2 regions of the Microbacterium hatanonis genome follow, and region 2 is predicted to be linked to the other one. Evidence: riboswitches for the same ligand, from Rfam matches in the RefSeq annotation. Region 2 holds a riboswitch; the other holds the start of a gene.
The links. A riboswitch is a leader RNA that binds a small molecule or an ion and turns the genes downstream of it on or off. The one in region 2 is predicted to bind thiamine pyrophosphate.

Region 1 (4,687 bases), on a different contig from region 2:
CGTGGTGAGGCTCATGAGCGCCCCACCTCGAGCTCGGCGTCGGCGAGGGCCGCGACGAGCTCACGATCGTGAGTGACGAAGGCCACGGCGGTCCCGTCTGCACGGAGCCCGTCGAGCAGGCCCGCGATCTCGCGCCAGGTGCGGGCGTCCTGCCCGAACGTGGGCTCGTCGAGCACGAGCACCCGCGGGGCGGTGGCGATCGCCGCCGCCACCGTGAGGCGCCGCTTCTCACCGCCGGAGAGCGTGAACGGGTTGACGTCGGCGAGCCGGGTCAGCCGCAGCCGCTCCAGAAGCTCGTCGACCGTGCGCGCGATCTCGTCGGGGTCGCGGCGGAGCGCGCGGAGGCCGACGGCGAGCTCGTCGCGCACCCGGGTGGCGAGCAGCTGATGTTCGGGCTCCTGGAACACCATGCCGATCCGTGTGAGCAGCTCGCTCGACCGCCAGCGGGAAGGGGTCGCGCCCCGCCCGCCGGCGAGGGACGCCGTCGCGGTCAGGTCGCCGGCTGCCGGCGCGAGAAGACCCGCGACGGTCAGCGCCAGGGTGGACTTGCCCGCTCCGTTGGGGCCGGTGACGGCGAGCGCACGACCGGCGGCGAGGTCGACCGAGATCCCGGATGCGACGACCGTCGCCGAACGCGCGGCGAACGCCCGACGGCCCACCGCCAGGTGCGACCCGCTCAACAGGGTCTCGGATGCGGCGGACCTCGGCCGGCGATCGATCTCGACCGGGATGCCCGGTACCCACACGCCCGCCTCGGTGAGCGATCGGCCGTGCGCGGCGAAGACGGCACCGGGCGACCCGTCTGCGACCACCCCGCCGCCGTCGCCGCCGTCGAGCACGATCACCCGGTCGACCGCGTCGGCCCAGAGCGCCACCCGGTGCTCGACCACGATGAGGGTCGCACCGGTCACCCGTGCCGCCGCGATGACGGCGTCGCGCACGAGCTCGGCACCTTCGGGGTCGATGTTCGCCGTCGGCTCGTCGAAGAGCATGAGACCGGGTCGCATCGCGAGGATGCCCGCCACCGCGAGGCGCTGCTTCTGCCCGCCGGACAGCCGGGACGTCGGGTGGTCGCGGCCGATCCCGAGACCGACCGCCTCGAGCGCAGCATCCACTCTCGACCAGATCTCCTCGCGCGCAACGCCGAGGTTCTCGCACGCGAAGGCGACGTCGTCGCCCGCCCGGGCGAGCACAACCTGAGCGTCGGGGTCTTGGAGCACCAGCCCCGCGCGTCCGCGGGCGGCGGAGGGAGCAGCACCGTCGAGCGTCAGTTCGCCGACGCTCTCCCCGTCGTCGAGGTCGCCGAGCACCCCGGCGAGGCCCCGCAGCAGCGTGCTCTTGCCCGAGCCGCTCGCCCCGAGGAGCAGCACCCGCTCCCCCGGGGCGATGTCGAGATCGAGTTCGCGCACGGCCCAGCGTCGACGGCCGGCGTGGCGCCACCCCCAGGAGCGGGCGCGGACGGCGGCAGGCGCCGACCTCACGCGGCGTCGGCTGCGGTGGTCTCCCGGGAGCGGTACGCACGACCCGAGGCGAAGCGGTCGAGCGCGCCGGTGGCAGCGAGCGCTCGGGCGAGCACCCACGAGACGAGACCGGCGATCACGACGCCGGAGACGACCGCCGAGACGAAGTAGACCGCCCGTGCCTCGAAGGCGAGCGCGGCGACCGAGGAGAAGGTCGTGTCGAGCAGTGCGACAGCGAGACCGGCGAGGGCGCCCGAGAGCAGAGCGACGCCGAGGCGCCAGTTGGCGTAGGCGAACATCGCGAAGGCGAGCTCGGCGCCGAGGCCCTGGACCACGCCCCAGATCAGGGTCGTGAAGCCCCACTGGGTGCCGATCGCCATGGAGACGACCGCGGCCACGATCTCGGTGTAGAGCGCGGCACCCGGCTTGCGGATGATCAGACCGCCGAGCACGCCGGCGAAGAGCCAGCCTCCGGCGAGGAGGCCCGACAGGCCCGGGGTGAACGCCAGCGCGGTGTCGAGGACCGGCCAGGCCTGGCCCCACAGCCAGAAGACCAGCCCGGCGGCGACACCGATGACGCTGGCCACGACGATGTCGACGACGCGCCACGAATAGCGGTGAGTCCCGGTGGACGGGGACGCGGAAGTGTGCATTTTCTCTCCTCCCTGCGCTGGCATGACCCAGATCAGGTTCGACGGTCGAAGCGTGGATCGCTTCCTCTCAGCCCGGCTCACCGGACTCCCGTGGTTCCAGGCGAGTATAGACCCGCCCGCGAGGTACGTTAGGCGCATGGGACCCGACGCCACCGCGCCGCCGTCGCGGCGTGCGTTGCGCGAGAGTGCGACCGCGCCGCATCCGATCGTCGACGATGCCACCCCGACGCCCGCCGAGGCTGCGGGCGACGCCCCGCAGGCCGAGCCCTCCGGGCCCGTCCTCGATGATGCGCCCGCCGAAGTCGTCGCGGCGCAGTCCTCCGGCTTCCCCGCGCTGACCTGGGTCGACGAGAACCGGGTCTCGTCCACCGCCGCCCCGGCTTCTCTCGCCGTCGACGCGGCCCCCGTGGCGACGGGCACCGACCTGCTCGCCGGTGCGCCCCGTCGCTCGATCTTCCGACCCGGGGTTCTCGCGCCCGTCTTCGTGATCCTCGCCGTGACCGGCGCCTACGTCGCGACGACCCTGCTCTGGCCTCTCTACGCGGTCGCGCCGCAGATCGAGGCGGTCGCCGTACAGCCGGTCGCCGCGGCCGCCGCGACACCCGCGTGGCCGGCCGACGGCGGCGCCGCCCTCACCGTCGCGGGAGCCGGGGGGATCCTCTCGTCATCGTCGGAGGCCGAGTCGATCGCGAGCATCACCAAGGTCGTCACCGCGCTCGTCGTTCTCGACGCGATGCCGCTCGCCGCCGGCGAGGCCGGTCCTGATTTCGCCTTCACCGCAGCCGACCGCCGGCAGTACTGGGCCGACCGCGCCGCCGGCGAATCGGCGCTCGACGTGCCGGTGGGCGGAACGCTCAGCGAGTACCAGATGCTCGAGGGGCTGCTGGTGGGTTCGGCGAACAACTACGCCGACCGCCTCGCGGGCAACCTGTACCCCTCCGATGCGGTCTTCGCGAGCGCGGCGCGATCCTGGCTCACGGCCCACGGCATCTCGGGCATCACGATCGAAGACCCCTCGGGCATCGTCGCAGGCAACGCCGCCACCCCCGAGGCGCTCATCCCTCTCGCGATGAAAGCCCTCGAGAACCCCGTCATCGCCGAGATCGTCGCCAAACCCGAGGTCGACCTGCCCGGCGCCGGCCGTGTCGGCAACACGAACGACCTGCTGAACGACCCGGGAGTGGTCGGTCTCAAGACCGGCACCCTCGACGCGTACAACCTGCTCGCCGCGAAGGACATCACGGTCGGCGACACCACCGTGCGCGTCTTCGGCTCGGTGCTCGGTCAGCCCGACCGCGCGACGCGGGATGCGGCGATGCGCAGCCTCTTCGCGCAGATCGAGACCGAGCTGCAGCCCGAGCCCTCGGTGCCCGCGGGCACCCGCGTCGGCAAGATCGAGACGGCGTGGGGCGAGTCGGTCGACGTCGTGACCGCCGACGACGCCGTCGTCGTGCTCTGGAACGGCGGCGCGGCCACCCCGGCCGCCGACTTCTCGCTGGGCGACGCGGTCGACGAGGGCGCCGCCGTGGGCACGCTCGTCGTGACCGGCCCGCTCGACGCGGACTCCGTCGAGGTGCGCCTCTCCGGAGACATCGAACCTCCGACGGCCTGGTGGCGCCTCACCCACCCGCTCGAACTGCTGGGCCTCACCGGCTGACGCCGGGTGACGCCCGCCGCGGCTCAGACGTGCCGGACGCGCTGCTGCAGTCGGGTGCGGATGTCGAACAGCTCGGTGCCGCCGATGTCGCGGGCGCCGGTGACGCCCTGCCGCAGCAGGGTCGACAGGCCCGATTGCGACACCACGGCGACGGGCACGCCCCGCACCTTGCCGAGGTCGGTGACCGCGCCGAGCACGTCGCCGTCGGGCAGCACCACGATCGCGCCGCTGAAGCGCACCCCGGCGGCGCGGGCGATCACACGCTGTCGTGAGACGAGCTCGGTCACGGGAGCCCCGGCGACGTGGGCGCCGACGATCTCGCCGCGGCGGAAACCGATCGGACCGCCGAAGTCCTCCGAGAGCACCGCATAGAGTCCGCTCGGGCCGAGCACGATGTGGTCGAGCTTGTCTTCGGGGTCTCCGTCGCGCGAGGCGTCGACGTCGTGCCACACCGTGTACCCCATGCCGAGGTCGGCGACGATGCGGGCGGTCGCCTCCTCGGCGAGCGCGTCGGCGAGCATGCGGCGCAGTTCGTGGGGCGCCGAGCGGACGAGCTGGGGATCGTAGGGATCGGGCAGATCGACCCCGCGCCCGACCCACTCGCGCACGAGCGTCAGATAGCGCTCGCGCCGCCACCCGCCGGGCTGGCCGTGCGTCCGGGCGCGCGGCCGCGTGTCGGCGCGGGGAGCGCTCGCCCGCGGCGCCGACCACTCCGGGGCCTGCGCGCCGCGACCGCGGTCGTACGACGCGCGCGCGTCGGGGGTTCCGATGAGCTCCCACGCGCGCTGCACCTGGACGAAGACCGCGGCATCGCCACCGGTGTCGGGGTGGGTCTGCCGCAGTCGCAGACGGTACGCGCGACGAAGTTCCTCGTCGTCGACGTCGGCGGTCACGCCGAGCACCTCGTAGGCCGACGC
Region 2 (4,687 bases):
TCCGGCACGTTGGGTGTGACGAGGTCGGCGTCCGGCAGGAGGAGTCGCAACGCCTCCTCGGCCCCCGGGTCGAGCAGGCGGTGCCCGCTGGTGGACACCATGACGGGGTCGAGCACCACGACGGGCGGACGCGCGGCTGCGAGCCACTCGCGCACCGTCTCGATGACCTCGACGTCGGCGAGCATGCCGATCTTCACGGCGTCGATCGATACGTCGTCGCTGACCGCGTGCAGCTGCTCGGCGAGGAACGAGGTCGGCGGGCGGTACACCGACCGCACGCCGTGCGTGTTCTGCGCGACGAGCGCGGTGACGGCAGCCATCCCGTATCCGCCGTTGGCGGCGATGCTCTTCAGGTCCGCCTGCACACCGGCGCCGCCCGTCGGGTCGGTGCCGGCGATGCTGAGCACCCGGGGGACCACGGCGCTCATCGCCCGGTCTCCCACGCCGATCGCAGCGACGCCGCGGCGACGGAGGGGTCGGATACGCCGCAGACGGCCGACACGACAGCGATGCCGCTGACGCCCGCCGCCCGCAGCACCGGGGCATCCGTCGCGGTGATGCCGCCGATGGCGACCACCGGCAGCGTGCTGGCGGCGGCCAGACGGCCGGTCGCTCGCAGCCCGAGGGGGTTCGCCGCATCCGGTTTGGTGCTCGTCGCCCGATACGGCCCGATTCCGAGGTAGTCGGCGTGGGGGGAGGCCTCGCGCATCTCGGCGTCGGTCGACACGCTCACGCCGATGACGCCCCCGGGGCCGATGAGCGTCCGAGCGATCGACGCCGGTAGATCCGACTGCCCGAGGTGGACGCCCGCCACGGCAGCACCGGCCGCGCGTGCGGCGAGGTAGACGTCGACCCTGTCGTTGACGATGACGGGCACGTGAGGGGGAGTGGCGGCGGCCACGGCGAGCACGGTGTCGAGGAACGCGCGCGCGGGAGCGTGCTTCTCGCGCACCTGCACGGCCGTCACGCCACCGGCGACCGCGGCTGCCACGAGATCGGGCAACCGGTGCCCCGCACGAGTCGCGATGGCGGCGTCCGTCACGAGGTACAGCGTCAGGTCGACGCTCACGAGAGCACGATCCGCTCGGCGACCGTCGCGCCGTCGAGCGAGGCGAGGGCGTCGAGGAACCCCACGGCGAAAGACCCGGGCCCGTCGGCTCCGCGCGCTGCGAGCTCTGCGGCGACCGTGTAGGCGGCGACGGCCGCCACGGAGGCCTCGAAGCGGTCGGGATGCGCGCCGGCGAAGGCGGCGAGCACCGCCCCGAGAGCGCATCCGCCGCCGGTGATCCGCGTGAGGAGAGGATCGCCGTTCGCGATGCGGACGACGCGCTCGCCGTCGGTGAGGAGGTCGACCGCCCCGGATACGGCGATGACCGCGCCGGTGGATCGCGCGAGCGAGAGGGCACCCTCGAGCGCGTCGTCGACGCCGTCGGCGCTGTCGACGCCGCGGCCGCCGGCACCCGCGCCCGCGAGCGCCAGAATCTCGGAGGGGTTGCCGCGCACGATCGACGGTCGCTCGTCGAGCAGCCGGTGGGCGAGAGCGGTGCGCACGGGCAGGACGCCGACGGCGACGGGATCGAGCACCCAGGGCGTGCCGCCGGCGCGGGCGGCGGCGACGGCCTCGACGGAGGCCGCCCGTTGCTCGGCATTCGGCGTACCGAGGTTGATGAGGACGGCGTCGGCCACGGCGGCGAACACCCCCGACTCCTCGGGGATGTCGACCATCGCGGGTGCCGCGCCGATCGCGAGCAGGGCGTTGGCGGTGAAGTTGACCACCACGCTGTTGGTGACACACTGGACGAGGGGCGCGGCGGAGCGCACCTCTCCGACGGCGTCTCGGACGGATTGCAGAAGTGCAGGCGTGATCGTCACGCTCGACATCCCTTCGCTAGTACGAACTAGAGCAGGTTCTCCGGGTGTGATCTCAGCCCCTCGTCGTGAGGGGCACCCCGTGCCAGTGGACCCATCGTTGCATACGCGACGAGGTGCTCGGGATGCCGATGCGGGGCGGGCGCCCCGCGGGGTCTTGACAGGGCGGGAGGCTCGGAGCATCCTGAATCAAGACCAACTCAGCGCTCGGTAGTCACGCAGGCATCGCCGCGGCACCGGGCGCTGAGTGGTGTCAAGGGCAGTCACGGGCGGTCCGATCATGCTTGGATGGATGCATGACTGATGCGACAAAGCCCGAGATCGACGCCCCCCAGGGCCCGGCGCCCACCGACCTCGTCATCCGCGACATCACCGTGGGCGACGGCGACGAGGCGAAGCCCGGCGACACCGTCACGGTGCACTACCTCGGGGTCGAGTACGACACCGGCGAAGAGTTCGACTCGTCGTGGGGGCGCGGTGAGAGCATCCAGTTCCCGCTCCGCGGCCTCATCCAGGGATGGCAGGACGGCATCCCGGGAATGAAGGTCGGCGGCCGTCGCGAACTCGTGATCCCGCCGCACCTCGCCTACGGCCCGGCCGGGGGTCACTTCCTCGGCGGCAAGACCCTGATCTTCATCATCGACCTGCTCAAAGTCGGCTGAGACCGGTTTCCCCGAGACCCGGGTGCGCTTCGGCGCCTCGGGTTTCGTCGTTTCTGTATTCGGTGGAATACATTCGACAGTGCCGTCGTTCAGTCGACAGGAGCCGATCGAACCGGCGCCCCCACCACTCGAGGAGAACCATGACCGACACCACCACGCTCGACGTCCCCGGCTACAAGGCCGGCACCTGGGCTCTCGACCCCGCACACAGCGAGGTCACCTTCAGCGTCCGCCACATGATGATCTCGAAGGTGCGCGGCGCCTTCGGCGTGAAGAGCGGCACCTTCGTGACGACCGAGAACCCCCTCGAGTCGACGGTCGAGGCGACCGTCGATGTCGCATCGATCGACACCAAGGACGAGGGCCGCGACGGCCACCTCCGCTCGGCCGACTTCTTCGACGTCGAGAACTTCCCGACCATGGAGTTCCGCTCCACCGGCGTTCGCGTCGAGGACGGCGACATGCTCGTCGACGGCGACCTCACGATCAAGGGCACCACCAAGCCCGTCACGTTCTCGTTCGAGTTCGGCGGCTTCGGCACCGACCCGTGGGGCAACTACAAGGCCGGCGCGACGGCCAAGACGGTCATCAACCGCGAGGACTTCGGTCTGACGTGGAACACCGCCCTCGAGACCGGTGGGGTCCTCGTCGGCAAGGACGTCACCATCGAGCTCGACCTCCAGGGTGCGCTCCAGGCGTAAGACGGCGCACAGCGAAGGGGCGGATGCTGACAGCATCCGCCCCTTTCGCGTACCCGGTCAGGCGAGCACCGGTCGTCGCCGACGCAGGCGGTCCTGCGCGAGGAGGATGCCGAGGAAGACGATGAGCGCCCCGACCGGCTCGTTCCAGGCGAGCGGCTCGCCGAGGACCACCATCCCGAGAACGACTCCGACGATGGGGGTGATGTAGGTCACCGTCGAGGCCCGGGTCGGCCCCCAGGCGCGCAGGGCGTTCTGGTTCCAGATGTAGGCGACCCCCGTGCCCAGGCAGCCGAGCATCAGCATGCTCGTGATGACCCACGGGCTCCATTCGATGGGGCCGACGGCGATGACGGGAGTGAGCACCAGCATGACCGTCGCGGCGAGCGCGATGTAGGTGAAGGCGAAGCTGAGGGGGGAGAGCCCGCTGTTCGCGAGGAAGCGACGCATGTAGGCGAGGCCGATGCCGTAGCAGGCGGTGGCTCCGAGGATCGCGAACTGGGCGACCAGGCTCTGGTCGAGATCGAGGCCCTGCCACGGACCGACGATGACGAGCACGCCGAGGATTCCGAGAACGATGCCCGTGATCTGCACGGGCTTCAGGCTCTCGACGCGGAAGACCGCCCAGGCCATGACCGCCGTCATGATCGGCGTGGTGGCGTTGTAGATGCTCGCGAGACCCGACGTGACGTGCTGCTGCGCCCAGGAGAAGAGCAGGAACGGAAGCACGCAGAAGACGATGCCGACCACGGCCAGGTGGAACCAGATGATCGGGCGGCGGGGGAGGCTCTCGCGCCGCAGAAGCATGAAGGCACCGAGTGTGAGGGCGCCGAGCACGAGGCGGCCCCACGCGACCTGCCCCGGGGCCAGGCCCGTCAGGGCGACCTTCATGAACAGGAAGCTCGACCCCCAGACGATGCCCGTCAGCGCGAACTGCACGGCGACGGAGGTCTGCGAGGGAGCGGCTGAGGGCGAGGGCACCCGCCGACTCTAGACCGCGGCACGGGCGCGGCGAGCCGGGTCGGACTGCGTCGTCCGTTTTCCGCCGGTCGCTGTCGCTCGCCCTACGGTTCGGGGTGGTCGGCGTCGTAGGAGCGGAAGCGCGGGTTGAGACGTACCAGCAGGCCCACCAGCGCGATCACGATCATGCCGCCGATCAACGGGGGGAACCACAGTGCGGTGAAGGTCGCGAGGGTGCCGGCGTAAAGCGCCCCGAGGCGAGGACCGCCGGCGACGACGACGATGAAGATGCCCTGGAGGCGCCCGCGGATCGCGTCGGGGACGGCGGCCTGCATCATCGTCGAGCGGTAGATGGCGCTGACGTTGTCGGCCCCGCCGGCGATCGCGAGCGCCACGGTCGCGAGCGCGATCGCGGCCAGATTCGGCGAGGAGTCGCCGACGATCGCGGGCGCCGGCCACCCCAGAGCCGCGGCCAGCAGCACGAGGCCGAAGAGCGCC

Region 1: another riboswitch for thiamine pyrophosphate. It lies ahead of FVP77_RS13550 (ECF transporter S component); the one in region 2 lies ahead of thiM (hydroxyethylthiazole kinase).

What each region holds. Positions count from the first base shown of each region.
Region 1 covers NZ_VRSV01000002.1:719,667-724,353, reverse strand. Annotated here, with positions in the region: gene FVP77_RS13560 (energy-coupling factor transporter transmembrane component T family protein) at 1-15, opposite strand, end outside; gene FVP77_RS13555 (ABC transporter ATP-binding protein) at 12-1,409, opposite strand; gene FVP77_RS13550 (ECF transporter S component) at 1,478-2,113, opposite strand; TPP riboswitch at 2,106-2,215, opposite strand; gene FVP77_RS13545 (D-alanyl-D-alanine carboxypeptidase family protein) at 2,250-3,770, shown strand; gene FVP77_RS13540 (nuclease-related domain-containing protein) at 3,794-4,687, opposite strand, start outside.
Region 2 covers NZ_VRSV01000001.1:752,100-756,786, forward strand. Annotated here, with positions in the region: gene FVP77_RS03520 (bifunctional hydroxymethylpyrimidine kinase/phosphomethylpyrimidine kinase) at 1-428, opposite strand, end outside; gene thiE (thiamine phosphate synthase) at 425-1,069, opposite strand; gene thiM (hydroxyethylthiazole kinase) at 1,066-1,881, opposite strand; TPP riboswitch at 1,864-1,962, opposite strand; gene FVP77_RS03535 (FKBP-type peptidyl-prolyl cis-trans isomerase) at 2,166-2,531, shown strand; gene FVP77_RS03540 (YceI family protein) at 2,672-3,232, shown strand; gene FVP77_RS03545 (DMT family transporter) at 3,290-4,210, opposite strand; gene FVP77_RS03550 (MFS transporter) at 4,294-4,687, opposite strand, start outside.